DNA from 2 places in the Mesobacillus subterraneus genome. Region 1 is predicted to be linked to the other one. Evidence: a T-box and tRNA genes for the amino acid it is inferred to sense, from the RefSeq annotation. Region 1 holds a T-box; the other holds one or more tRNA genes.
The links. The T-box of region 1 lies ahead of trpS (tryptophan--tRNA ligase). A T-box ahead of a tRNA ligase gene usually reads a tRNA of that ligase, here a tRNA-Trp.

Region 1 (14,690 bases):
AAGAAGTAATGGCTGTTGCAAAACGTGTACAAGGCCTAAAAATTGACGTTTCAGGCACTAACTCACCTCATGAATGGTGGATCAAGCAATAATCATTAAATCCCACCTACTCAGTTAAGGAGAATGCATATGCTTAAATACAGTTTACGTCGCATACTCGGCATGATTCCTATGCTTTTCCTTATCTCCATTGTAGTGTTTTCCCTGGCGAAACTTATGCCAGGGGACTCACTTAGTGGGGAAATCGATCCGAACAATACGGATCCGGCATACATAGAAGAGATGCGCGAGAAGCTTGGTTACAATGATCCTGTCCATATTCAATATTTTACCTGGATAACAAACTTCATGCAGGGTGATTTTGGTAAATCAACCCGTTATAAAATCCCGGCAAGTGATATCATTGGAGAACGTTTGCCAAATACAATATTCCTAGGTTTTTCGAGTATTTTCATCACTTATATTCTTGCATTTTTCATGGGTATTTATGCCGGAAGAAAGCCATATACTCTTGGCGATAACGTTATAGGTACCGCTAACTACATTGGACTGGCCCTGCCATCATTTGTTGCAGGGGTGTTCGCAATCTATTTCTTCTCATTCACATTGGGCTGGTTCCCTTCAAACGGTTCCGTGGATATTTCCACAACAGAAGGTACAGCTGCATATTGGCTAAGCAGAATTCATCATGTATTCTTACCAGCACTTGTATTAGGTTTATTGAGTACTGCAAGCTATACGCAATTCCTGCGTAATGACATTATAGAAAACAGCCGTAAGGATTTTGTAAGAACGGCACGAGCAAAAGGAACACCTGAAAAGAAAATTTACAATCAGCATATTTTGCGCAATTCAATCATCCCGCTGATTACATTCCTTGGATTTGATATCGTAGCGTTGGTCGGTGGAGCGATCATCACTGAGACGATTTTCACATACCCGGGAATCGGTCAATTATTCTTGAACTCTGTCAGCCAAAGGGACTATCCAGTCTTAATGACCTTGACAATGATGTTCTCATTCTTGACACTTTTTGGGAACCTAGTTGCAGATATACTATACGGAATTGTTGATCCAAGGATCAGGCTTGATTAAGGAGGATGGCTATGCAAGTTTCTACAGCAAATAATACACAGATAAACCTGAAGCCGGAAAAAGGCATGTCTCCTTGGTCCATCGCTAGAAGAAAATTTGTGAAAAACAAATTGGCGATGACAAGCTTGATCTTTTTATTATTCGTAATGATTGTCTCTTTTCTGGCTCCATACATTACAACTACAGATATCACAAAAATCAACATTGGCTCAATGTCCTTAAAGCCATCTGCAGAGCACTGGCTGGGAACGGACAAAAACGGGCGTGACGTTTTTACTAGATTGTTATACGGCGGAAGGGTATCACTCTTAGTCGGAATTAGCTGTACACTATTTGTCATCCTTTTTGGAACAATTGTAGGATCGATCGCAGGATACTTCGGGGGAATCGTTGACAGCATGCTCATGCGTTTTACTGACTTTGTCTTGAACTTCCCATTCCTTGTTTTCGTTATCGTCTTAGCTACAATTTTCCACGGTAAAATCAATGGTCTTGTCATCCTGATCATCGTTATCAGCTTGCTGAGCTGGGGCGGGGTAGCAAGGATAGTCCGAAGCAAGATTTTAGCAGAGAAGGAAAATGAATACATCCTTGCTTCAATCTCAATTGGATGCTCACCATTCAAAGTAATCACAAAGCATTTACTGCCAAACGTCCTTTCAACCATCATCGTACAAGCAACAATCCTGTTTGCTTCTATGATAGTCGCAGAAACTGGACTGAGCTTCCTGGGATTCGGGGTACCTTCCGAGATTCCATCTTGGGGTAACATGCTAGCGTTCGCGAATGAGCCGGACGTATTACAAGGAAAGCCGTGGATCTGGATTCCACCAGCCCTTGCCATCACACTCACGATTTTGTCAATCAACTTCGTTGGTGAAGGTTTAAAAGATGCATTGAATCCAAGATCACGCCGTTAAAAAATCTACCATACAAAGGTAGATTTTTTATTTTGCCTATTTTTCTATCAGAGGGTGAGGTAAGAGGGGGATTAGGAACTATTGCAAATGTCTGATTTAGCCCTGGGTTCGGTCAAAACAACTAAAGGGATGGCTGGAAATGTCCGAAGTAGCCCTAGGTTCGGTCAAAATAGAAGGTTGGAAGTGGAGGAAATGTCTGAAGTAGCCCCGGGTTTGGTCAAAACAGTCACTGGAATCGCCGGAAATGTCTGAAGTAGTCCTAGGTTCGGCCAAAACAACCACGGGTAAGGCAGGAAGTGTCCGAAGTCACCCCAGGTTCGGCCAAAACAGCAACTGGAATCGCCGGAAATGTCTGAAGTAGTCCTAGGTTCGGCCAAAACAACCACGGGTAAGGCATGAAGTGTCCGAAGTCACCCCAGGTTCGGCCAAAACAGCAACTGGAATCGCCGGAAATGTCTGAAGTAGTCCTAGGTTCGGTCAAAACAACCACGGGTAAGGCAGGAAGTGTCCGAAGTCACCCCAAGTTCGGCCAAAACAACTACTGGGATGGCTGGAAATGTCTGAAGTCACCCCAGGCTTGACCAGAACAGTGATGGGAACCGCATAAAATGTACGAAATCAACCCAGGTTCGGACAAGAAATTAATATAAGTTAGAAAGTAATACATACTCAGAATCTTTCCTATGTGACACTGCTGAATTTTTCATGTAGTTGTCTCTTTTGTCAGGTACATTTAAAACAGCTTTCAGTAATTTCCCGCCAACTTCCTTCATATATATGATAAAAATGGACAGGCCGGGGTGAGGAAAGTGTGGGATATGAAATTCTCCAATGAAAAGAGTCAATCTGATGATCTTTAGATTGTTTGTTTTGACGATTGGTTTTGGACTGGCTGTATCAGGAGGAATCAGTTCAATCGCTTATTTGAATATGATTGTGGCTGGGCACGGTGTGGATGAGTATTTAGCTTTTGTGTCCCGGAGAGTGGAGTGCTACTTGCTGCCGGCTGGAATTGGTATCATTTGGTTAAGTATTTATTGGCCGCACAATAATGCTGAAAATTGATCTTCCTTTTAAGGAATATTTTTACTTAGTGATGCCCATACTGATGGACAAACAGTTTCTTGAAGTGAGGGGTTAAAAATCATGTTGTATCTTCATGATGTCTGGGTAAACTGGTTTGAAGGGGAAGAGAACGGTTATAATGTCTGCCATTTCCACGAATGGCGCAAGGACGATGGAGTAGAGCTGCTTGACCAGGTACCACTGCTTAAAATTGACCATTTGTTATTTAATTACATTGAGAATGATTTATCAGAGTTGCCTCAACAGCTTCTGGATGACATTTACCGTAAGGCATATTTGAGGAAAAACCATGAACGTACACAGCTTGATTACTGTTTCGTTGTTTCCGATGGAACTGGTATACTGGCTGTTGACACAATCGGTTATAATATCCCAATCCGAAAGAGTCGTCTTATTCCGCGCCAGGAACAGCTGGTGTACGAAATGATTGAAAACCAGGATACAATCCAATATGGATTCAATGATCAAAGTGCTTTGAAGGACTTCCATATCCTATCTCCTTCTCCAGATTTAATGAGTGGGCTGACACGCAAAGAAAGACAGTTGAAACAATTATTGTTCATGGCCATGGACCAATTGAGTTCCTCAAAAAATGTGGCTGAAGTCCGTTACTGGTTTACAGAGTGGAAACCTGAATTATATGAAGAGATTCAACGCCTTGGATTTGAAGAGGTATGGGAACAGTTATATGAAGAGACAAAGTTTGGATGGTCACATAAACACGAGAAGTTTTGCGAAAACATTATCAAAGGTCAATCCTTTTTCGAAAAACTTTGGGAAATGGAGCACGGCCCTAAAGTAAATTGATAACAATTACAATAAAACGGAGCTGACGCATTGTCAGCTCCGTTTTATTCTTATCTGCGCTTGCGGCCAAGGCCCATCGCATTCTCCATTTTCTTTACCATTTTGTTTGCGACAAAATTTGCTTTTTCAGCACCACGGTCAAGAATTTCGTCTAACTCTGGTGAATCAATCAGCTCGTAATATTTTTTCTGGATTGGTTCTATGACATCAACAACAACCTTTGCCAGGTCTCCCTTGAAGTCGCCATATCCTTTACCTTCATAGTCTTTTTCAATGTCAGCGATTGCTTTGCTGGTTAAGATAGAATAAATGGACAAGAGGTTTGAAATGCCAGGTTTGTTTTCTTTATCATATTTTACGATACCCTCTGAGTCAGTGACTGCACTCTTAATTTTCTTTTCGATTTGCTTAGGGTCGTCGAGCATCGAGATGAAAGCCTTGTTGTTAGGGTCTGATTTGCTCATTTTTTTTAAAGGATCCTGTAAGGACATTACCCTTGCGCCGACTTTAGCGATGCGAACATCTGGAATCGTAAAAATTTCATTGAATTTCTTATTGAATCGTTCAGCTAAATCCCTTGTCAACTCTAAATGCTGCTTTTGGTCTTCGCCGACTGGCACGAGATTCGTACTATATAGAAGAATGTCGGCAGCCATTAGCGGCGGATAGGTTAAAAGACCAGCAGAGACTGCTTCTTTCCCAATGGATTTATCTTTGAATTGAGTCATTCTTTCAAGCTCACCTATATAGGCTACGCATTGCATCATCCATCCAGCCTGTGCATGTGCAGGAACTTCCGATTGGATAAACAGGGTAACTTTTTCAGGGTCAATCCCCGAAGCGATGTACAATGCAGCAAGGCTCTTTATGTTCTTTCTAAGTTGCAAGCGATCCTGCGGGACAGTTATCGCATGCTGATCAACGATACAAAAGTAACAATTATATTCTTCCTGCAGCTCAGTGAATTGCTTCATCGCGCCGATATAGTTGCCAAGTGTGATGGTTCCGCTCGGCTGGATGCCAGAAAAAATAGTTTCCATAATAAATTCCTCCTATAGATATATATATATTGTTCTCAATCTGTCTGAATTTGGTTGAATTGACGTAAAAACAGAAGAAAAAAGAACACAAAAAAGACCATTCGCCTAATTTCTAGGGACGAATGGTCCGTGTTGCCACCCTAATTACTCACGAATGAGTCACTCTGCCCATGCCTCAGTGAAACATGGATCCCTTTAACGCAGGAATACGCCTGGATTTACTTAAGTTCAAACCAGAAGCTCAAAAGTCCATTCCAATTGTCAGGCTGTTTGTTTACACCTACCACAAACTCTCTGAAAAGCCTTGAACAAGTGTACTACTCTTCATCATTGCTTTTAAAGTTTTATTAAAAATGATTATAATCAAAACAATCATGATAAGCAAGAGTACCTGCGGCATTTTTTACAAATAATAAATAAACAGTGCTGCAAACATTAACATCAAGTTTAAAAGTCCAACCTTTAAAAGAGGATTCGCATTTAAAGTGATCAGTTTGGATAAGGGAGTCATTTCATCAAAGGACTTCTTCTTTCCACCTTCGTCTTTACTTGCGAAAACACTTCTGAATGAATAGGATATTGCGTCAAAAAAACCTGAATGGACCGTAAAAATTATTAATGATGTAAAAAGCAGCACGCTTGCAATGTAAAAAGAGAAATTTATATAACTAAGCAGGGTTATGCTTTGCTGATAGATTAGTGAGAGAATAAAAACCAAAAACTGAGAACTTAAAAATCCTAAAAAGATTTTCCCAAATCTATTACGCATTTTTCTAAATCTCCCTTATATTGTTATTTCATAAAAGTAATTTTAAGAATAAACCCATGAAAATTATCAAATATTACAATAAGATTCAACATGATTTTGCCTTCAAAAGGCTTATAAGTCACTATTATAACACAAATCAAGTAGGAAATTTATTACTATTGTTTCAATGTTGTAAATTTTTCACGCAAAAATATTGAACATTTAATTCTTTCTATGTATAATAGGGAATGTAAAAAGTTTTCAGAAAACAATAATAAAGAGGGGGCATAACTTTGAAAAAGTCAAAATTTTCACTTCTATTGATTTTGACTCTAGTATTCTCGTTAATCCTGTCTGCATGTAGCGGCGGAGATGACAATGCTGGAGACGAAAAGCCTGATGGTGATGCAAAGACAGGCGACGAAACATCTAGTGTACCACAAGAATTAAGAATGTTGGATTCTTCTGCGATTCCAACTATGGACACAGTCCTTGCTGAAGGTTCTACAAGTTTCACTTACATAAACAACGTAGGTGAAGGTCTTTACCGCCTTGACCAGAACCACAAGCCAGTTCCTGCACTATCGGATGGCGAGCCAAAAATCAGTGACGACAACCTAGTCTACACTTTCACACTAATCGATTCAAAATGGTCTAACGGGGAGCCTGTAACTGCTCACGATTTCGTATTTGCTTGGCAGCGCGCAATCGACCCTAAGACTGCTTCTCCTTATGGTCCATACATGATGGGCGGCAAAATCAAGGGTGCAGAAGCAATCACAGAAGCTGGTTCTAAAGAAGAAGCTTACGATGTAACTACACTTGGCGTCAAAGCTCTTGATGACAAGACTTTAGAAGTAACTCTTGAAAAGCCAATCGCTTATTGGCAAGACCTTTTCGCTTTCCCAACATTCTATCCGCAAAACCAGAAGTTTGTTGAAGAAAAAGGCGATAAGTTTGCAAGCAATGCTGAAAACTTACTTTACAACGGTCCATTCGTAATGGAAACTTGGGAAAGTACTGACGCTGAAGAGTGGGTACTTACTAAGAACCCTAACTACCACAGTGCTGATAAAGTTAAACTTGAAAAGATCACTGTAAACGTCGTTAAAGATTCTAACTCTGCAGTAAACGCATTTGAAGCTGGCGAAACAGACATGACTGGATTGCTTTCTTCTGACCTTGTCCCTGCATACGATGGCGACGAGCGCATGCTTAGCTGGATGGAAGCAACAGTATTCTGGATCAAGATGAACCAGAAGAATGAGGCACTTGCTAATGTTAACATCCGTAAAGCGATCGCAATGGGCTTCAACAAAGATGATTTAGCTGCGAGCATCCTGAACAACGGTTCAGTTGCTGCTAACTACTTTGTACCAAAAGATTTCGTAACTCTTGATGGTGAAGATTTCCGTGAAAAGAACGGCGACCTGATTGTTTTCAATGCTGAAGAAGCAAAGAAATATTGGGAAACTGGTCTTAAGGAACTTGGTGTAGATAAGCTAGAGCTTCGCTACCTTGGTGGAGACACTGAAGCAGCTAAGAAGACTGACTCATACATCAAGAACCAATTGGAAACAAACCTTCCTGGTTTGACAATCAATCTTGAAAGTGTTCCTTTCGCAATTCGTTTAGATCGTGACAACGCTATGGATTATGATCTTCAATTCGCTGGATGGGGTCCTGACTACGGTAACGCATTGTCGTTCACTGACCTTTGGATCACTAACGGCGGAAGCAACAGAATGGGTTACACAAACAAGAAATACGATCAGTTGATCAAGGATGCTCAAGGCAAACTTGCTACTGACGAAAAAGCTCAATGGGAAGCACAGCAAGAAGCTGAAAGAATCATGCTTGAAGAAGATGCTGGTCTAGCACCTGTTTACCAGCGTGCAGCTAACATCCTTCTTAACCCTAATGTTAAAGGTCTAGCGATCTACAACTACGGTCCTGACTACTCATTCCAGTGGGTAACAATCGAAGGCGAAGAATAATAACTGAAGAAATTTCTTATTTCAGAGTGTAATAATTCTGAGGATAGAAAGAGAGTATATCTAGATATACTCTCTTTTTCCCTGTAGAGCATTTGTCGAATAATAGGGAAAATTGAAATAATACAGGAGGTGCACAGATATGGCAAAATACCTGTCCAAAAGGGTACTTTATATGTTTTTGACTCTATTCATCATTGCGTCCCTAACATTTTTCTTAATGAAAATCATCCCAGGAACGCCTTTTGCTAGTGCGAACAAATTGAGTCCGGCACAATTGGAAATCATGAAAGCGAAATATGGTCTTGACCAGCCGGTACCTGTGCAGTATGCCAAGTATCTTGGAAACCTGCTGCAAGGGGATTTAGGTATTTCCTTTCAATTCAATAACAGGTCTGTTACTGATATGATCATCGGCCGTCTTGGCCCTTCCATGCAGCTAGGTGCACAAGCAATGATCTTAGGTACGATTGTCGGTATTTTACTTGGGATATTTGCAGCACTACGACAAAATACATGGGTCGACTACAGCTCAACTTTTATTGCGGTATTAGGTAAATCTATTCCAAACTTCGTGTTCGCTGGATTACTGCAATATTATGTTGGGGTAAAACTTGGCTGGTTCCCGGTACTTTTCTGGCGAGGATTTGAGTACACAATCCTTCCAACGATCGCTCTATCCATGCTGCCGATCGCTATCGCTGCCCGATTTATGAGAACCGAAATGATTGAGGTTTTAGGTTCTGACTATATCATGCTGGCAAAAGCTAAGGGTGCAAGTTTCTTTGAGATTGCCTTTAAGCATGCTTTAAGGAACGCGCTAATTCCTTTGGTAACAGTTTTAGGCCCATTGGCAATCGCATTGATGACGGGTTCACTGGTAATTGAAAAGATCTTCGCGATTCCTGGTCTAGGCGAACAGTTCGTGACATCAATTACCCTTAATGATTACCCTGTTATCATGGGAACAACCCTTTTATTTGCTGCATTATTTGTAGTTATCATCCTTGTTGTGGATATTCTTTATGGAGTCATCGATCCACGTATCAGGCTGTCTGGAGGTAATAAGTAATGGCTGACTTTGAAACGAAAATTCCGAAAGATCGTTTTAGGCCGGCGGATATCGATTCTGGCAAGAGCGAGGAAATTAATAAGCCTAGTTTAACCTTCTGGCAGGATGCTTGGATGCGTGTCCGCAAAAATAAAGGTGCGCTAGTAAGTTTGATTGTTATGGCACTTTTGGTCATTATGGCATTTCTTGGACCAGTTATCAGCGGCAAGGAATTCGACACTCAAAATGTAAGGCATAATAATTTGCCACCAAAAATCCAGGGGCTGGAGAATATCAGCTGGCTTCCGTTTGACGGTGTGAAGGTAAATAAAGCAGGAAAAGAAATCGATATGTATGAAGTCAAAAAAGTAGAAGAGTACTACTGGTTTGGTACCGATGTTTTAGGTCGTGACTTATTCACACGTGTCTGGAAAGGTACGCAAATCTCCTTGTACATTGCGCTTTTGGCTGCAGTTATTGATATGATAATAGGTGTTGCGTATGGCGCGATATCCGGTTATTACGGTGGGAGATTGGATAACGTGATGCAGAGGATTACCGAAGTCCTAGTAGGTATTCCGACGATGATTGTTGTTATCTTGATGATCCTTGTTTTGAAACCTGGTATTATTTCTATCACTGTTGCCTTGACGATTACAGGCTGGGTAGGAATGGCCCGTGTGGTACGTGCACAGACACTGAAGCTTAAGGAACAGGAATTTGTACTCGCTTCTAAAACTCTTGGAAACAGCGATGGCAAAATCATCTCCAAACACTTATTGCCAAACCTTGCTGGTGTCATTATTATCAATACAATGTTCACGATTCCAAATGCGGTATTCTTTGAAGCATTCCTAAGCTTTATTGGACTTGGTCTTCAGGATCCATATGCATCACTCGGTACATTGATTGATGAAGGTTTTAAAGTGCTAAGATTGCACCCACATGAGATGATAATTCCAGCTATTATCATCAGTATCATCATGATCACGTTCAATATGCTGGCAGACGGATTGCGCGATGCGCTTGATCCGAAAATGCGCGATTAAGGGGCAGGTGAATGTATTATGGAAAATATTTTAGAGGTTAAAGATTTAAATATCTCCTTCCATACATTCGCGGGCGAAGTACAAGCGATCCGCGGTGTGAACTTTGAACTGAAAAAGGGAGAAACCCTTGCGATAGTTGGTGAGTCTGGATCTGGTAAATCAGTAACGACTAAAGCAATCATGAAATTGTTGCCTCCTGGCAATTCTGAAATCAAGCAAGGTGAGATTTTGTTTGAAGGCAAAGACTTAGCTAAGTTGAGCGACAAACAAATGCAGAAAATCCGTGGTCAGGATATTTCTATGATTTTCCAGGATCCAATGACATCATTGAATCCAACAATGACAGTTGGAAAACAAATCATGGAACCTTTGATCAAGCATCAAAACATGAGTAGATCAGCAGCTGGAGAACGTGCAGTTCAGCTCTTGAAGCTGGTTGGTATCCCTAAACCTGAGTTGCGTGTCAAACAATATCCGCACCAATTCTCAGGCGGAATGAGACAGAGGGTGGTTATCGCTATTGCCCTGGCATGTAATCCAAAGGTTCTTATTGCAGATGAACCAACAACGGCTTTGGATGTAACAATCCAGGCGCAGATTCTGGAACTTATGAAAGATTTGCAGAAAAAAATTGATACTTCAATTATTTTCATCACTCACGACCTGGGTGTTGTTGCGAACGTTGCAGATCGGGTAGCAGTAATGTATGGTGGGAAAATTGTCGAAATTGGTACTGTGGATGAAGTCTTCTACAATCCGCAACATCCTTATACTTGGGGATTGATCAGTTCAATGCCAAGCCTGGATTCTAAAGATGAAGAGCTCTACGCAATTCCTGGTACACCGCCAAACTTATTGCATCCGCCAAAAGGAGATGCTTTTGCACCTCGAAATGAATATGCAATGCAAATTGACTTAGAAGAACAGCCTCCAATGTTTAAAGTGTCTGATACACATTATGCTGCTACATGGCTGTTGCATCCAGATGCTCCTAAGGTAGAACCGCCGGAAGCTGTGAAAAGCAGAATGCGCAAATTCATGGGCACGAAATAACTGTAAGAGGAGGACTGGCTGATGGAAAATAGAGAAAAGCTTCTTGAAATAAAGAATCTGAAGCAATACTTCAATATGGGTCAACCTAATGAAGTAAGAGCGATTGATGGAATTACTTTTGATATCTTTAAAGGAGAAACTCTTGGATTGGTTGGAGAATCAGGATGTGGTAAGTCCACGACTGGCCGAACAATAATCAGGCTTTATGAAGCGACAGATGGAGAGGTCCTTTACAAGGGAGAAAACGTTCACGGCAAGAAGAATAAAAAAGATTTGAAGAGATTCAACAGAAGTATGCAAATGATTTTCCAGGATCCATATGCTTCCTTGAATCCAAGGATGAAAGTATCCGATGTTATTGCCGAGGGTATCGATATTCATGGCCTGGCAAAAACCAAGCAAGAAAGAATGGAAATGGTATATGAACTGCTTGAAACAGTTGGCTTAAATAGAGAACACGCCAACCGTTATCCTCATGAGTTTTCAGGTGGACAGAGGCAGCGTATCGGGATTGCACGTGCCCTTGCCGTGCAGCCGGAATTTATTATCGCAGACGAACCAATTTCCGCTCTAGACGTTTCCATCCAGGCTCAGGTTGTCAACCTGATGAGGAAATTGCAGCGTGAAAAAGGTTTAACATACTTGTTTATCGCACATGATCTTTCCATGGTAAAATATATCAGCGATCGAATTGGTGTAATGTACTTTGGTAAGCTGGTTGAGTTAACAACAGCTGAAGAGCTATACAAAAACCCGCTTCACCCATACACACAATCATTGCTTTCTGCGATCCCGCTTCCAGATCCAGAATCTGAGCGCACGCGACGACGCAAAACCTATGATCCAACTGTACATCAGTATGCAGATGGAGAAGAAGTGAAAATGCGCGAAGTTGTTCCTGGGCACTATGTTTATTGTACAGAAAAAGAACTGAAGCAATATCAGCAACAATATGTTAAATGACTTTAACGATCTCTAATTATGAGATCGTTTTTTTTTTTTTTTTGAATAAAAAAAGTATAAAATCTTTGTACTTAGATTATTGTCCAGCTCCAGCGCCTAGCCCCTCGAGTCGCTTCGTTCCGCCCAATGAAGTCAAAGAACGACTTCACCGGTCGGCCCTCCAGCGCTTTTCGGGGCTGAACAAGGCGCTTGCGCTTTTCTTATTTGATGTGAATCTTGGATTTTAGGTTAGGGAATAAATTCCAAGTGAAAAATTTATTCTATAATATCTAAATCTGTCGAAAGTGGGTAAAATAGAATTATAGAATCATATTATAAAGACACTGCTATTAAGGCGGGCATGATTTTTGAAAGGAGAGGTGTTTGTGCAGTTTAAAAAAATCGCAGCAGCAGTAGTATTGGCTGCCTCTTTTTCACAAACCGGAGGTACAGTATTTGCTGAATCGAAAGCAAATGAAACAGAAAAACTACCAGTCAGGGAACATCAGTCTCTGGTTAGGGAAATACCAAAGCAGATGCCAAGGTTCAAATTTGATTCAGGTTATTCTTTTAAATATCCTGATGCTGTAAGGGGAATCTATGTAACCGGAAATTCAGCTGGAGGAGAGAGGTTTAGTAGTTTAACGAAACTTGTTGATGAGACTGATTTAAACGCAATGGTTATTGACATAAAAGAGGATCATGGATATCTTACATACAAACCAGATGAAGATTCCCCTTTCAAAGAGATTGGAAAACCGTATATAAAAGATCCAAAAAAACTATTGAAAACTTTGGAAGAAAAGCAGATCTATCCTATTGCAAGAGTAGTCGTTTTTAAGGATACAGCCCTGGCAAACAAGAAGCCGGAGTGGTCTTTTAAGGACGGTAACCAGGTTTGGAAAAATGGCAGAGGAGAATCGTTTGTAAATCCTTTTGTTAAAGAAGTTTGGGATTACAACGTTCAAATTGCCATCGAAGCAGCAAAAATGGGTTTCCAGGAAATCCAATTTGATTATGTACGTTTTCCTGAAGGTTTTGAACGTAGAGACTCAACACTTCAATATTCAATGGGGGACTACAAGGATGTTGAAATGGATAATGTGCAGAAGCGGGTCAAGGCGGTAACAGATTTCGTTTCCTACGCTAGGGAAGAGCTGAAGCCGTATGATGTAAAAGTATCTGTAGATATCTTCGGCTATACAGCAACACTTCCTGAAGCACCAGGAATCGGGCAGAACTTCTCGAAAATATCAGAGAATGTAGATGTCATTTCTTCAATGATTTATCCAAGTCACTGGACTTCTTATTTTGGAATTGCCAAGCCTGACACAGAGCCATACCGTCTCGTTCAAGAATACGCAAAAATGGAAAATCAAAAACTTGCTGAATTAAAGACCCCGCCTGTTTCTCGACCATGGCTTCAAGATTTTACAGCCTCCTGGTTAGGCAGTGGAAATTATCTTGTCTACGGGAAAAAGGAAGTCGAAGATCAGATCAAGGCATTGAAAGATCAGGGTATCAACGAATATTTATTATGGAACGCAAGCAACAGATACTCACCAAATGTTGATTACACACCATAAACTGGAAGTCGAAAAAGTACAATCACCTTGTTCAGCCACAACAAGAGTTGGAGCTGGACAAATTTTCTGTTGAGAAACTTATACTTCTAATACGATATAAAAAGCCTGGAAGAATTAAAAATTCGTTCCAGGCTTTTCATATCATTAGATTATCGATATCAATATAAGTTATAATAACAGTTGGGATGTGGATTACTTCTTGCTGCCGCCGACATTTTTCCAACCAGTTTGTAAACTAGTTGATTGATCAACGAATTCATTTCTTTTATTGCCACTAAAGAATCTGGTTCCTATTCCATTAGTGATTACACCAATTGTCGCGGTAATGCCCACAATAAGTAAAGCAACGATAGTTAAATCCATTATGTAACCGCCCATGATAAACCTCCACCTTTTTTTTCACTAAGTCTTGAAAGTGATTTTGTGATAAATATAATTCATGATCCCCTTACATCTTTATTTTAAAAGAATTGACTGTGTATGAAAAGAACTTTATAAAGAAAAAATAATACAAGTATTATGATCATGATTATATAAGAAAAGCTGGGTGCTTATCAGGAAGGAATAAAAATAAAAGGAGATAAGCAATGCATTGGTATGAGAAATTAAATCAGTATTTCCCGATAGAGGAAATGAAGTCAAAGGAACATATGGAAACGCTTTTAAAGGAAAGGCCAGAGATTTACCATAAGGATGAAGGTCCGGGACATGTACTCATGTACGTTGAAACGGATGATTTTGTCTTCATTGATTACCTTTTCGTCTCCAAGACGACGAGAGGCCAGGGTTTAGGTCATAAGCTGATTGAGAAACTCAAAGAAAAGGGTAAACCAATTATCCTTGAGGTTGAACCGGTTAACTATGAAGATACAGATACGGAAAAACGTCTTCGTTTTTACAAGCGGGAAGGCTTCGAGCATGCCAGGACTATTGGGTACAGACGCCGGTCGCTAGCAACGAAGGAAATCAATGAGATGGAAATCCTTTATTGGTCTCCTGATGAGGCATCTGAGGATTTAGTATATGAGTCGATGAAGAAGACCTATAATATGATTCATACGTATAAAGACAAAAAGTTTTACGGAGAATCGTACCAGCCTGTTGAGGAAGTTTTGACTGTAGAAGATAAACGGGATGATTTGCTCCAGGATATATAAGCCAGAACGCAACCAGTGTATTTACCTGGTTGCGTTTTCATTTTGCTTTAATTAAATGAGAATAAAACTTTTTTAAATTAAATGGTTTGAGTCTTTAGCAATCGGGTAAATATAATTAAATTATGAAAATGAGAGTTTAACGGACACAAATGAGTAGAATAG
Region 2 (14,690 bases), 290 kb from region 1:
CCGGCGAGTTACGATTACATGCAAGGTTAAGTTGAGAAGACGGAGCCGCAGCGAAAGCGAGTCTGAATAGGGCGAGTTAGTATGTGGTCGTAGACCCGAAACCAGGTGATCTACCCATGTCCAGGGTGAAGGTTGGGTAACACCAACTGGAGGCTTCGAACCCACGCACGTTGAAAAGTGCGGGGATGAGGTGTGGGTAGCGGAGAAATTCCAATCGAACTTGGAGATAGCTGGTTCTCTCCGAAATAGCTTTAGGGCTAGCCTCACGTTGTAAGAGTCTTGGAGGTAGAGCACTGTTTGGACTAGGGGCCCTCATCGGGTTACCGAATTCAGACAAACTCCGAATGCCAAAGACTTATCCGTGGGAGTCAGACTGCGAGTGATAAGATCCGTAGTCAAAAGGGAAACAGCCCAGACCACCAGCTAAGGTCCCAAAGTATACGTTAAGTGGAAAAGGATGTGGAGTTGCTTAGACAACCAGGATGTTGGCTTAGAAGCAGCCACCATTTAAAGAGTGCGTAATAGCTCACTGGTCGAGTGACTCTGCGCCGAAAATGTACCGGGGCTAAACGTATCACCGAAGCTGTGGATTGACATCTTAGATGTCAGTGGTAGGAGAGCGTTCTAAGGGCGTTGAAGTCAGACCGTAAGGACTGGTGGAGCGCTTAGAAGTGAGAATGCCGGTATGAGTAGCGAAAGATGGGTGAGAATCCCATCCACCGAATGCCCAAGGTTTCCTGAGGAAGGCTCGTCCTCTCAGGGTTAGTCGGGACCTAAGCCGAGTAAAGGCGTAGGCGATGGACAATGGGTTGATATTCCTGTACCACCTCTTTATCGTTTGAGCAATGGGGGGACGCAGTAGGATAGGGTAAGCGCGCTGTTGGATATGCGCGTCTAAGCAGTAAGGCTGCAAGTGAGGCAAATCCCGCTTGCGTGAAGGCTGAGCTGTGACAGCGAGGGAAATATAGTACCGAAGTTCCTGATTTCACACTGCCAAGAAAAGCCTCTAGCGAGATAAAAGGTGCCCGTACCGCAAACCGACACAGGTAGGCGAGGAGAGAATCCTAAGGTGAGCGAGAGAACTCTCGTTAAGGAACTCGGCAAAATGACCCCGTAACTTCGGGAGAAGGGGTGCTCATTTGGGTGAATAGCCTAGATGAGCCGCAGTGAATAAGTACCAGGCGACTGTTTAGCAAAAACACAGGTCTCTGCGAAGCCGCAAGGCGAAGTATAGGGGCTGACGCCTGCCCGGTGCTGGAAGGTTAAGAGGAGGGGTTAGCTCACGCGAAGCTCTGAATCGAAGCCCCAGTAAACGGCGGCCGTAACTATAACGGTCCTAAGGTAGCGAAATTCCTTGTCGGGTAAGTTCCGACCCGCACGAAAGGCGTAACGATCTGGGCACTGTCTCAACGAGAGACTCGGTGAAATTATAGTACCTGTGAAGATGCAGGTTACCCGCGACAGGACGGAAAGACCCCGTGGAGCTTTACTGTAGCCTGATATTGAATTTTGGTACAGCTTGTACAGGATAGGTAGGAGCCTGAGAAACCGGAGCGCCAGCTTCGGTGGAGGCGCTGGTGGGATACTACCCTGGCTGTATTGAAATTCTAACCCACGCCCCTGATCGGGGCGGGAGACAGTGTCAGGTGGGCAGTTTGACTGGGGCGGTCGCCTCCTAAAGAGTAACGGAGGCGCCCAAAGGTTCCCTCAGAATGGTTGGAAATCATTCGCAGAGTGTAAAGGCACAAGGGAGCTTGACTGCGAGACCTACAAGTCGAGCAGGGACGAAAGTCGGGCTTAGTGATCCGGTGGTTCCGCATGGAAGGGCCATCGCTCAACGGATAAAAGCTACCCCGGGGATAACAGGCTTATCTCCCCCCAAGAGTCCACATCGACGGGGAGGTTTGGCACCTCGATGTCGGCTCATCGCATCCTGGGGCTGTAGTCGGTCCCAAGGGTTGGGCTGTTCGCCCATTAAAGCGGTACGCGAGCTGGGTTCAGAACGTCGTGAGACAGTTCGGTCCCTATCCGTCGTGGGCGCAGGAAATTTGAGAGGAGCTGTCCTTAGTACGAGAGGACCGGGATGGACGCACCGCTGGTGTACCAGTTGTCTTGCCAAAGGCATCGCTGGGTAGCTATGTGCGGACGGGATAAGTGCTGAAAGCATCTAAGCATGAAGCCCCCCTCAAGATGAGATTTCCCATAGCGCAAGCTAGTAAGAACCCTGAAAGATGATCAGGTTGATAGGTCAGAGGTGGAAGCGCGGTGACGTGTGGAGCTGACTGATACTAATCGTTCGAGGACTTAACCAAATTAGATTACTCGTTTTTCTTGAATTCTTCTTACACATTATCTAGTTTTGAGGGAATAAAAGTTTTTATTATCGTAACAAAAACTTTTTAAAATTTTCTCTTGCAAAATGCATAAAAGACAGTATAATAGATATTGTCTTTGAAAAAATGTCTGGTGGCGATGGCGAGAAGGTCACACCCGTTCCCATACCGAACACGGAAGTTAAGCTTCTCAGCGCCGATGGTAGTTGGGGGTTTCCCCCTGTGAGAGTAGGACGCCGCCGGGCAGGATGCATTTTGATCCTCTTCAAAGATACGGATCGTGTATCCAAGTCGGAGAAATCATTATTATTCCGCAGTAGCTCAGTGGTAGAGCACTCGGCTGTTAACCGAGCGGTCGTAGGTTCGAATCCTACCTGCGGAGCCAATTTGGAGAGCTGTCCGAGAGGTCGAAGGAGCACGATTGGAAATCGTGTAGACGGTCAACGCTGTCTCAAGGGTTCGAATCCCTTGCTCTCCGCCATAGAATTTTATATCTGGCCCCTTGGTCAAGCGGTTAAGACACCGCCCTTTCACGGCGGTAACACGGGTTCGAATCCCGTAGGGGTCACCAAACGGAGGATTAGCTCAGCTGGGAGAGCATCTGCCTTACAAGCAGAGGGTCGGCGGTTCGATCCCGTCATCCTCCACCATAAATATTTTAAAAGATTATTACCGTCGCGGGGTGGAGCAACGAGCGTTACTTCACTGTATGAACTGCGAGTTGTACCGATCGAGCAGCAGCTTGAATAAGCTTCCTGAGATCGGGACAGTCATTGCTCTCAAAGAGCATGCACAAAACAATCTTATTATTACCGTCGCGGGGTGGAGCAGTCCGGTAGCTCGTCGGGCTCATAACCCGAAGGTCGCAGGTTCAAATCCTGCCCCCGCAATCTGGTCCCGTGGTGTAGCGGTTAACATGCCTGCCTGTCACGCAGGAGATCGCCGGTTCGATCCCGGTCGGGACCGCCATTTTTATTAAGTGGCTCAGTAGCTCAGTCGGTAGAGCAAGTTGCTCACATCATCGAATAAGCTTCTACGGCAACTTGCGAGAAAGACCGAAGGTCATTCGAGCAAAGGACCTAAACCATTAAAAGTTTAGACTACAATATCATAGTGGCTCAGTAGCTCAGTCGGTAGAGCAAAGGACTGAAAATCCTTGTGTCGGCGGTTCGATTCCGTCCTGAGCCACCATTTATACAATACCTGGTTATTCAGGGGATTTAAAAAATGGTTTTTTAACACCAGAAAAAATGTTATAGTGGAGGGGTAGCGAAGTGGCTAAACGCGGCGGACTGTAAATCCGCTCCCTCAGGGTTCGGCGGTTCGAATCCGTCCCCCTCCACCACTTAATATAGGGGTATAGTTTAAAGGTAGAACGAAGGTCTCCAAAACCTTTGGTGTGGGTTCGATTCCTACTACCCCTGCCAATTTTATAATGGCGATTGTGGCGAAGTGGTTAACGCACCTGATTGTGGTTCAGGCATTCGTGGGTTCGATTCCCATCAGTCGCCCCATTATAATCACATTTTCAGTAATAAATGAATACTATATATTGGGCTATAGCCAAGCGGTAAGGCATCGCACTTTGACTGCGACATGCGTTGGTTCGAATCCAGCTAGCCCAGCCATTTTTTGCGGAAGTAGTTCAGTGGTAGAATACAACCTTGCCAAGGTTGGGGTCGCGGGTTCGAATCCCGTCTTCCGCTCCAAAAATATATGGCGGCATAGCCAAGTGGTAAGGCAAAGGTCTGCAAAACCTTTATTCACCGGTTCAAATCCGGTTGCCGCCTCCACTAACTCATTAGTGGCAGCAAGAAAGCAAGACATTTTAATATGCCGGTGTGGCGGAATTGGCAGACGCGCACGACTCAAAATCGTGTTCCTTCTGGAGTGTCGGTTCGACCCCGACCACCGGTACCACTTTTATTATAAACAGGTTTTCCTGTTTTCTTTATTTCATAAAGATATGTATGCGGGTGTAGTTTAGTGGTAAAACCTCAGCCTTCCAAGCTGATGATGAGGGTTCGATTCCCTTCACCCGCTCCATACATACGTGACTAACGCAGTATGTCGTTTCCAGAAAACGATATGCTGCGTTTTTTCTTTGCCAGTGTTATCACTGAACCTGTTTTCATAGTGTTCGTAAAATAAACGGAGAAATTTCGCTTAAATTGAATATGACCCTTATTTTCACTAAAATAAGGGTCGGTTTTCCGTCTATTTAGATAAAATCATTGGACTTTGTCTTATTTTTAACCGTTAGCCGGAATATCTCCGCTTATTCTAGCTTCATAAGCGTCCTCTACATACAATAACCGGAATATCTCCGCTTATTTCACTTCTTAAGCAGCATGCACTATATATACAATAGCCTGAAATTTTCCGCTTATACCTACATGATGGTCACCAATGAATGATCATCACCCAAAAAGAAAAAGGATGCATCAGCATCTGATCATTCTATATGTGCCAGTCCCTCCATGGATTTGGGTAAACATGTTCATTAATGATTGTGTCATTTTTTGCATGCTCTCGGGTGCAGTTGAGGGTCTTAAATATACAATCTGCAGGGCATTTGTCGTTGATGCTGTTACGGCAGATCTTTCGGAATCTACAAATGGGCTGCCGAATGGACCTTGTTCATCTGCAGAGGTGATTAAGTTGGCAAGGTTATTGGTTCTTCCATTTAGACCTTTATATTCTTCTCCTTCTTCTCCGATTTTAATCGATACAGTTCCTATCAGCTTGTCACTGTCATAAACTCCTATTGGAATTTGATATTCAAGTGAGAAGAAGTTATTTAAATCTATCGCACTATGTATGGGTTGAAGATAATTCTGCTTTGCGATTCTTCGGTAGAGGGACTCAGCCGAATGTCTATATCGGTTTGGATCCTTCCCTGTTGTTTTGAATATTCTTCGCCATTCTTTGATGCCTTCAAGCTCGGTTACGTTTTTTTCCAGAAGGTCGAAGTAAATTGATTCCTGGAAAAGCTGCAATCTGCCTTTTAACATTTGCGGAGACTCGCCTACCTGTATGTCTTTATACTCGATAATCCCGACTGAGAATCCGGGAATGAGATCGCATATCGACCTGGAAACTTGAATTTCCATTGATTACACCTCCAAAACTGCTTTAAAATAGTTTATCATAAAAGTAATTTGCTTTTAAATTTCTGGGATTTCAATATAAATATCAAAATGGAAAGGAGGAATCCGCCAGTGGATATAGCAAGTTTGAAGCAGGATATTATCGAATACAGCAAAACAATCGGGATTGATAAAATAGGTTTTGCGGCACCTTCAACCTTTGAGGAGATGAAGGTTCGGTTATATAAACAGCAGGAACTTCAATATCATTCCGGATTTGAGGAGAAGGATATTGAAAAGAGAACGGAACCTAGCCTGATTTTTGACCGCCCTAAATCAATCATCTCGATTGCACTAGCTTATCCTTCAAAGATGAAGACGAAAGTTGTCAGCAAGAAGAGAGAACGGCGTGGAATCTTCTGCCGTGCATCATGGGGGACTGATTATCACGTAGTCCTAAGGGACAGGTTGAAAAAACTCGAGGAATACATTGCTTCGAAGGTACCTGGTTCAATGTTCAAATCGATGGTTGATACGGGAGAATTAGTTGACAGGGCAGTTGCCGAACGGGCAGGGATAGGCTGGAGCGGAAAAAATTGTTCCATTATCACACCAGAGTTTGGATCATATGTTTATTTAGGTGAAATGATCACCAATATACCGTTTGAACCCGATACGCCTATGGAGGATCGTTGTGGCAGCTGCAATAAATGTGTGGATGTTTGTCCAACTGGCGCTCTTGTGCAGGGTGGACAGCTTGATGCAAAAAAATGCATTGCTTTCGTGACACAGACTAAGGGCTTTTTGGCGGATGAGTTCAGGGAAAAACTGGGCAATCGCTTATATGGCTGTGATACTTGCCAGACAGTTTGTCCCGAGAACAAAGGGAAGGATTTTCATTTCCATGAAGAAATGGAGCCAGACCCTGAAATTGCAAAGCCTCTTCTGAAACCTTTACTGACGATGAGCAACCGTGATTTTAAAGAAAAGTTTGGACATGTGTCTGGTTCCTGGCGAGGGAAGAAGCCTATCCAGCGCAATGCGATCATTGCCCTTGCGCATTATAAAGATGACACAGCAGTACCTGAGTTGATCAAGGTAATGCAGGATGATCCAAGACCTGTTCTCAGGGGAACGGCTGCATGGGCGCTTGGCAAAATTGGCGGAATTGAAGCGTTGGACGCATTAAAACATGCCTCTGCTGTTGAGAAGGAAGAGGAAGTACTAAGTGAAATCAGTAAGGGACTGGAGTTTTACAAGGACAACCCAGAGTCGAATATATCTGTGTAAGAAGAATGGATTTTGTTAAATCCATTCTTTTTTTATGCGTGAAATCCTGGAATGCTTCATAAATATGAAAGGTGAAGGGAGAGATGAACATGCGTGAACAACTGCAGGAACTTCTTGAACAGCGTGTCCTTCAATGTGTATCAATGCCGCGAAATCAACTGCACGAGTGTCCCAGTATAGAGATAAAAAAGCAGAGTTTTGCCAATCGATCTGCTGAAATTGTAAAAGCAAAGGCAAATGGCAGAGTAATAGAGAAGGTTGACAATAAGGAAGATGCTTCGGTTTTATATGAGGTCCATTTTCAGTATTTAATCAAGCAGCGGGGATTGTTTTACATGGAGGAAGAAGTGGAGAAGAGACAGGCTGAATTTTACAAAGGCGTCCTGGTAATGGATGAAAAGCTGAACGAATTCAGAAAATCCCATGGCAGCGAAGAAGCACTGCCTGCTACTGCGCATCAGGATGGAGACCAAGAGAGGAAAGGATTCAGGTATGACAGGCTGAAGGCTGTCCAGTATGCGGAAAGATGGTGGAATGACTACAATCCTGCATATAAAAAGTTCGAGGTCGATTGTACCAACTATATATCGCAATGCCTTCATCAGGGCGGAGGGTCGATGCGAGGGTACCCAAATCGAAGCAATGGCTGGTGGATGCAGAATGATAATTGGAGCTTCAGCTGGTCGGTCGCCAATGCAATGCGCTGGTATATCCCAGGGTCCAAGCTGGGGTTGAGGGGAAGAGAAGTAAACAGTGCAGAAAAGCTGAAGCTTGGGGATGTCATTTGTTATGACTTTGAGGGGGATAGCCGTTTTGACCATACTACAATTGTTACGGGACATGATGCGGATGGAATGCCGCTGGTCAATGCCCATACTTATAACAGCCGGATGCGGTATTGGGCATATGAGGATTCGACGGCCTATACTCCTAATATTAAATACAAGTTCTTTACGATTACGGATGATCATGATGATATTTAATGACATTCCGAAATAGTACAGCGCCATTTCTTTTGCTGTAAAGGAGTGTAGTGGTATAATGGCTTTAGTTTTTATCAGAGGTGAAAGTCATGGCATTGCATGTTGTATTATTTCAGCCGCTCATTCCAGCAAACACTGGCAATATAGCGCGCACATGCGCCGGTACCGATACCGAGCTTCACTTGATCAGGCCGTTGGGGTTTTCGACGGATGACAAGATGTTGAAGCGGGCGGGTTTGGATTATTGGGAGCATGTGAAAATTCATTATTATGATTCGCTCGAGGACTTTTATCAACAGAACGAGGGCGGAAAATTCTTTTACGTAACCAAATTTGGCAAAAAGGCGCATTCTGATTTTGATTATAGTGCAGCCGAGAAGGATTTCTTCTTTATTTTTGGCAGAGAGACGACAGGATTACCTGAAGAAGTGATTGAAAAAAAATATCGAGACATGTCTGAGGCTGCCTATGAATGATAATATTCGTTCATTAAACCTGTCTAACACTGCCGCTATTTTGATTTATGAAGCGCTTAGACAACAGGACTATCGTGATTTGCGTAAATTTTAGGAGGCCTGATCAGGTCTCCTTTTTGCCATGATCTGCGTCCGGGAATTCGGTATTTTGCATGGAGTGTAGCTTATTTATGGCTATATATAATCCAGAAGGAGTTGTTAATAAGATGAATCAGGTAATTGAGACTATATTACAACATCGTTCGATCAGACGTTTTACAGATCAACCGCTTGATCGGGAGCAAGTTGAAACAATCGTGAAAAGTGCCCAGGCGGCTTCTACTTCTAGCTTTATCCAGGCATATTCAATAATCGGTGTAAATGATCAGAAGAAAAAGGACAAGCTGGCGGAATTGGCGGGTAATCAAGCATATGTAGCAGCAAATGGCCACTTTTTTGTATTTTGTGCAGACCTGCATCGCCATATGGTAGCCGCTGACTTGGAAAGCGCAGATGTGAAAGATTCAATTGAGAGCACGGAAAAATTTATGGTTGCCTTGATTGATGCTGCTTTAGCTGCCCAGAATGCGGCCATAGCGGCTGAATCGATCGGACTTGGGATTTGCTATATTGGCGGAATACGCAACGACCTCGAGGCTGTAAAAGAGGTTCTGAAGACGCCAGAACATGTTATTCCCCTGTTTGGCATGGCAGTTGGCTATCCAGATCAGATAACGGATGTGAAGCCGCGTCTGCCGCTCGAGCATGTGTATATGGAAAATGAGTATCAACAAGATCGGGAATTATTTGAAAGTCAGCTCCACGAGTATAATACAACTACTGCTGAATACTACCGGGAAAGAACCGGCGGGAAGCGTGAGGATACCTGGACGGCCCAAATGGCAAAAATGCTTGGGCATAAATCAAGGTTGTACATGAAGGAGTTTGTAGAAAATCAAAAATTGAATAAAAAATAATCATGGAAAAGTAAAAAAGCTGCCAATCGGCAGCTTTTTATTTTTTAGTGATCCCCGGCTTATCATCGTAACCTGCAGTGAAGATTGCAGATAAGAATGCAATAGATACACCTATAATCAGAATTAATTTCATGTATGTAAGCCTCCCTTTTGTTCGTCTTTGTCCATATAGAATTTATTATATCCTATTCTTCCGTAACTGTGAAGGATGGGCTTATTTTTTTCCTGATGGAAATAAAAAAGGACAATCATTCAAACGGAACGTTTACGCATGTTCAAATTGTTTGCTGCATAGAATTTATTAATCGTCTCTTGATAACGCTAGATGGGGAGGTCCATATGGATATTTTAAAAAAGATTGAGATGTATCGCCAGGATGAAGAGAAGCTGAAGTGGGAAGGGACGTTCAGGGAGTATCTTGAAATTGTGAAGGAACAGCCATGGGTTGCTCAATCGGCACATTCGCGTGTGTTTAATATGATTAAAGACGCCGGGATTGAAAACGAAAAAGGCAAGAAGCGCTATTCCTTCTTTAATGCACAGTTGTTCGGCCTTGAGGAGGCATTGGAAAGACTTGTAGAGGAGTATTTTCACCCGGCTGCAAAAAGGCTGGATGTCAGAAAGCGGATCCTTTTGTTAATGGGGCCAGTAAGCGGAGGGAAATCAACCCTCGTCACGATGTTGAAAAGAGGGCTCGAGGCTTATTCTCATACAGACAGAGGGGCAATTTACGCGATTAAGGGCTGTCCGATGCATGAAGACCCTCTGCATATGATTCCGCATCATTTGCGCAAGGATTTTTTTGATGAATATGGCATTCGAATCGAGGGTAATCTGTCGCCGCTTAATATGATGAGACTTGATCAGGAATACGGAGGCAGGATTGAAGATGTGATTGTCGAGCGGATTTTCTTCTCTGAAGATAAGCGGACGGGTATCGGCACATTCAGTCCATCTGATCCAAAGTCTCAGGATATTGCCGATTTGACCGGCAGTATTGATTTTTCTACTATCGCGGAATATGGTTCTGAGTCTGACCCGAGAGCTTACCGTTTTGATGGCGAGCTAAACAAGGTCAATCGGGGAATGATGGAATTCCAGGAAATGCTGAAGTGTGATGAGAAATTCCTCTGGCACTTGCTCAGCCTGACGCAGGAAGGTAACTTTAAAGCGGGAAGATTTGCATTGATCAGCGCGGATGAGTTGATTGTGGCGCATACAAATGAAACGGAATACCGATCATTTATCTCTAATAAAAAGAACGAAGCCCTGCATTCACGAATCATCGTGATGCCAATTCCATATAATTTAAAAGTGTCAGAAGAAGAGAAGATTTATGACAAGATGATCAGGGAAAGCGATGTAAACGATGTCCATATCGCGCCGCATACTTTGAGGGTGGCTGCGATGTTCACGATTCTTACACGCCTGAAGGACCCAAAGAAGGGCGATATTGACCTGATCAAGAAGATGAGGCTCTATGATGGAGAGAGTGTCGAAGGTTACAACAGAGCTGATGTAGATGAACTGAAAAAAAGAGCATCAAGATGAAGGCATGAGCGGTATTGACCCTCGTTATGTCATTAACCGGATTTCTTCTACAATTATCAGGAAAGAAGTTAAAACGATTAATGCATTAGACGTCCTGAGATCACTAAAGGAAGGTCTTGACCAGCATCCATCTATTACTGCTGAGACAAGGGAGCGCTATTTGAACTATATTTCGATTGCTCGTAAGGAATACGATGATATCGCGAAAAAAAGAAGTTCAAAAGGCATTCGTGTATTCATACGAAGAATCAGCTAAAACTCTCATGGATAATTACCTTGATAATGTTGAGGCGTATTGCAATAAGGCGAAAATGCGCGATCAGCTGACTGGTGAGGAAATCAATCCGGATGAAAAGCTGATGCGCTCTATCGAGGAACAGATTGGAATTTCCGAAAATGCGAAGAAAGCGTTCCGTGAAGAGATTTTAATCCGGATTTCTGCCTATGCCCGCAAAGGAAAGAGGTTTGACTACAATTCACATGACCGTCTGCGCGAAGCAATTCAGAAAAAGCTGTTTGCTGACTTGAAGGATGTCGTCAAGATCACAACTTCAACGAAGACTCCTGATGAGACGCAATTGAAGAAAATCAATAATGTAGTCGCAAGACTGATCGATGAGCATGGTTACAACTCTACTTCAGCAAATGAATTGCTGCGGTATGTCGGAAGCTTGTTAAACAGATAGATTAGGAGGACCTGCAGATTGCAGGTCCTTTTAGTTTATAAGTACCTGAAAGCGGGAATAGTACAGACAAGAGGTGATTAACATGGCTAAAAAAGATTTGCCGAAAGACTATGTCCCTAAAAATAGTTCAATGGCACGCAATGAAGAGGAAATAGAAGATCTGGGCAAGCAAATGGAGAACCAACGCACAGGTGAAGTCTTGAAAGAGGAATATGATAAAGTACCAGATCCAATTCAATTTGATAAAACGAATGAAAAAGAATAACCTTTGCTGATAACGCAGAGGTTATTTTTTTGCTAATCAGGATATTATTAAATACTTTCAATGTGGATCACTATATGGCTGTCCGTAAATAACTTTCACTTTAGCTGCTGAAACAAGGACAATAATTCCTAAAGGGGTTTCAAGATAAAATGGGCTCGTCCAATCATAGGAGAAAAGGTTAATTGTCAAAATTATTTGTAAATTATTTTATCTTCCTGCATAAGATAGAGTAATTACAATTCCCACAAGGGTAAATTCCATCGGGATATTGTATGAAGGTATACTAAATTGTGTTACTGTCAAAATGAAAATTTTAAAGGAGGGGTTGAAAATGACCGATGAAAGCAGTCACCAGTTTGTGATTTCCCAGGAAGATTGGTCCCTCCACCGAAAAGGACATGATGACCAACAGCGCCATCAGGAAAAGGTGCAGGAAGCAATAAAGAGCAATCTGCCTGATTTAATCACCGAAGAGAATATTATCATGTCCAACGGCAGGGATGTCGTAAAGATTCCAATAAGGTCACTGGATGAGTACAAGATCCGTTATAACTATGATAAGAACAAACATGTCAGCCAGGGGGACGGAGACAGTAAAGTCGGCGATGTCGTCGCCCGTGATGGCTCCGGACAGCAGCAAGGTCCTGGGAAGGGGCAAGGAGCAGGAGACCAGGCGGGTGAAGATTACTACGAAGCAGAAGTATCAATGATGGAAATCGAAGAAGCTTTATTTAAAGAGCTGGAGCTTCCTAACCTCAAGAAGAAGGAAGAACAGGAGCATCTCGTTGAAAATATTGAATTCAACGATATCAGGAAGACTGGATTGATGGGGAATATTGATAAAAAGCGGACCATGATGTCTGCATATAAACGGAATGCGATGACCGGGAAACCATCCTTCCACCCTATTTACAAGGAGGACTTGAAGTTCAAGACCTGGAATGAGGTCGTGAAGCCTGATTCAAAGGCCGTAGTTCTTGCGATGATGGATACGAGCGGAAGTATGGGACTGTGGGAAAAATATATGGCGAGAAGCTTTTTCTTCTGGATGACTCGTTTCCTTCGTTCCAAGTATGAAACCGTTGAAATCGAATTTATCGCCCACCATACAGAAGCAAAGGTAGTATCCGAAGAAGACTTTTTCTCTAAAGGGGAAAGCGGAGGTACCATTTGTTCATCTGCTTATCGAAAAGCATTAGAACTTATTGATGTAAAATACAATCCAAGCAAGTTTAACATTTACCCATTCCATTTTTCAGATGGTGATAACCTGACCTCCGACAATGCCCGCTGTGTGAAGTTAGTAGAAGAACTGATGAAGGTCTCCAATATGTTTGGTTATGGAGAAGTCAATCAGTACAACCGCCACTCGACCCTAATGTCCGCGTATAAAAACATTAAAGATGATAACTTCCGTTACTATATCCTCAAGCAGAAGGCCGACGTATTCCACGCGATGAAAAGCTTTTTCAAAAATGAAGAAAATAAAATGTATGCTTAATCAAAAATCGGCAGGATAGAGATCCTGCCGATTCAGTTTGTAGACAAAAGGGGTTCGGAATGCTCTCATTCCGAACCCCTTTTTGGATTTCATCGAATTTTTCTAAGGAAATAGACTCTCTTTGCTATACTTTTAGGCCATTACTGGACTTCTCCATGTCCAGTTGGCCATCTTCTTCAGGTTCAATGCAGCGAAAGTAAGCATCGCCTGCATCGACAATTTTTTTAAGTCCCCTTAGGGTTGTCCAACGCATGCCATGCTTTTCTTTTGCATCTGCGAAAACGCGCTCAATGGTTTCTTTGCGCTTCGCATAGATTTGTTTTACTTCTGGTTTGTGTCTCAAGTGGTCTACCTCTTCTACGTACTCTTGCCAGATATGGCGCGTTACCACCTTTTGGTGGTCCTTGCTTTCTGTGCATTGCGCTAAAAACGGGCAGTTGGCGCAGATATGCTTGGGGGATTTATATTCACGATATCCCTCTTTAGTGGTGGTTGAATACTTCAAGATTTCACCGGCAGGACACAAGTAACAGTCGTAAAATTCGTCATATACATAGTCATATTTACGGAAGAAGCCATCCTTCGTTCGTGGTCGGGTATAAGGCAAAGCCGGGGTCATTTCATTTTCCATCAGAAACTTCGTAATCGCTGGTGTTTTATAGGCTGCGTCGTACCGCAACAGCAGTAGGCTTTCCAACTTTCTCTATCACTTGTTCTACCAGTGGCTCAAGAATCAGGCTGTCATGCGTGTTACCAGGTGTCACAATTGTCCCCAGGACAAATCCGTTACGATCTGATGCCGCATGGAAAGAGTAGGCAAACTGCTTTGTCCGTTCGTCCTTGACGTAGTATCCACTCTCAGGATCGGTCGTACTTTCCTTGATTTCCTTCGTTTCTTCCTTATCGAACTTATCAGGTGGAAAAGGTTCCTTCCCATGGTCTTCCCGATCCAGATTGATCTCTTCCTGGAGTTTCTCTTGATACGCCCGTGTTTCCTTACGCACCACTTTTTTCTCGAATTTATGTTTATTCGCACTGGCTTTTACGTGGGTTGAATCAATGAAGACGTGTTCTGCACTAATAAGTTTCTTATCAGCTGCGGTCTTAAGAATTCGATAGAAGATCTGTTCAAACAAATCAGTGTCTTTAAAACGGCGTTCGTAATTCTTCCCGAAGGTGGAGAAGTGGGGCACTTTATCATGGAATCCATAACCCAAAAACCAGCGGTAAGTATGTTCGTTTCTACTTCGGCAATGGTCTGGCGCATGGAACGGATGCCGAATGTATATTGAATGAATGAGAGTTTAATCAGAATAACAGGGTCAATGCTTGGGCAGCCTACTTCCGAATACACATCTTTCACCAAGTCATAAATGAAAGAAAAATCTAGGGCAGCTTCCATCTTACGGACTAAATGTTCCTGAGGAACCAGTTGGTCTAAAGCAACCACTTCTAATTGATCTCGTTGGATTGGATTATTTTTCGAAAGCATGTTTATCACCTCAAGCGTTATATATATCTATTTTAAAATAGACTTATGGTTAGTTCCACGTTAAGTTT

Region 2: it has a tRNA-Trp gene. The T-box ahead of trpS (tryptophan--tRNA ligase) is inferred to sense a tRNA for this amino acid. The anticodon was not compared.

What each region holds. Positions count from the first base shown of each region.
Region 1 covers NZ_CP129019.1:2,886,723-2,901,412, reverse strand. The annotation lists gene opp4A (oligopeptide ABC transporter substrate-binding protein) at 1-92, shown strand, start outside; gene opp4B (oligopeptide ABC transporter permease) at 130-1,095, shown strand; gene opp4C (oligopeptide ABC transporter permease) at 1,107-2,015, shown strand; gene LC048_RS15120 (hypothetical protein) at 2,103-2,267, shown strand; gene LC048_RS15115 (YuzI family membrane protein) at 2,865-3,080, shown strand; gene LC048_RS15110 (YjbA family protein) at 3,162-3,908, shown strand; gene trpS (tryptophan--tRNA ligase) at 3,959-4,951, opposite strand; T-box leader at 5,060-5,288, opposite strand; gene LC048_RS15100 (DUF3899 domain-containing protein) at 5,352-5,717, opposite strand; gene LC048_RS15095 (peptide ABC transporter substrate-binding protein) at 5,990-7,693, shown strand; gene opp3b (oligopeptide ABC transporter permease) at 7,833-8,762, shown strand; gene opp3C (oligopeptide ABC transporter permease) at 8,762-9,790, shown strand; gene LC048_RS15080 (ABC transporter ATP-binding protein) at 9,809-10,843, shown strand; gene LC048_RS15075 (ABC transporter ATP-binding protein) at 10,865-11,806, shown strand; gene LC048_RS15070 (putative glycoside hydrolase) at 12,172-13,371, shown strand; gene LC048_RS15065 (hypothetical protein) at 13,564-13,749, opposite strand; gene LC048_RS15060 (GNAT family N-acetyltransferase) at 13,959-14,528, shown strand.
Region 2 covers NZ_CP129019.1:3,174,645-3,189,334, reverse strand. The annotation lists rRNA gene LC048_RS16595 (23S ribosomal RNA) at 1-2,312, shown strand, start outside; rRNA gene rrf (5S ribosomal RNA) at 2,463-2,578, shown strand; tRNA gene LC048_RS16585 (tRNA-Asn) at 2,644-2,718, shown strand; tRNA gene LC048_RS16580 (tRNA-Ser) at 2,723-2,814, shown strand; tRNA gene LC048_RS16575 (tRNA-Glu) at 2,830-2,904, shown strand; tRNA gene LC048_RS16570 (tRNA-Val) at 2,908-2,983, shown strand; tRNA gene LC048_RS16565 (tRNA-Met) at 3,150-3,223, shown strand; tRNA gene LC048_RS16560 (tRNA-Asp) at 3,227-3,302, shown strand; tRNA gene LC048_RS16555 (tRNA-Phe) at 3,449-3,524, shown strand; tRNA gene LC048_RS16550 (tRNA-Tyr) at 3,594-3,678, shown strand; tRNA gene LC048_RS16545 (tRNA-Trp) at 3,687-3,760, shown strand; tRNA gene LC048_RS16540 (tRNA-His) at 3,772-3,847, shown strand; tRNA gene LC048_RS16535 (tRNA-Gln) at 3,887-3,961, shown strand; tRNA gene LC048_RS16530 (tRNA-Gly) at 3,968-4,042, shown strand; tRNA gene LC048_RS16525 (tRNA-Cys) at 4,052-4,126, shown strand; tRNA gene LC048_RS16520 (tRNA-Leu) at 4,169-4,253, shown strand; tRNA gene LC048_RS16515 (tRNA-Gly) at 4,306-4,379, shown strand; gene LC048_RS16510 (B3/B4 domain-containing protein) at 4,778-5,446, opposite strand; gene queG (tRNA epoxyqueuosine(34) reductase QueG) at 5,555-6,712, shown strand; gene LC048_RS16500 (amidase domain-containing protein) at 6,802-7,695, shown strand; partial or broken gene trmL (tRNA (uridine(34)/cytosine(34)/5-carboxymethylaminomethyluridine(34)-2'-O)-methyltransferase TrmL) at 7,785-8,265, shown strand; gene nfsA (oxygen-insensitive NADPH nitroreductase) at 8,378-9,127, shown strand; partial or broken gene LC048_RS16485 (PrkA family serine protein kinase) at 9,467-11,364, shown strand; gene LC048_RS16480 (hypothetical protein) at 11,447-11,629, shown strand; gene yhbH (sporulation protein YhbH) at 11,961-13,130, shown strand; partial or broken gene LC048_RS16470 (IS1182 family transposase) at 13,263-14,622, opposite strand.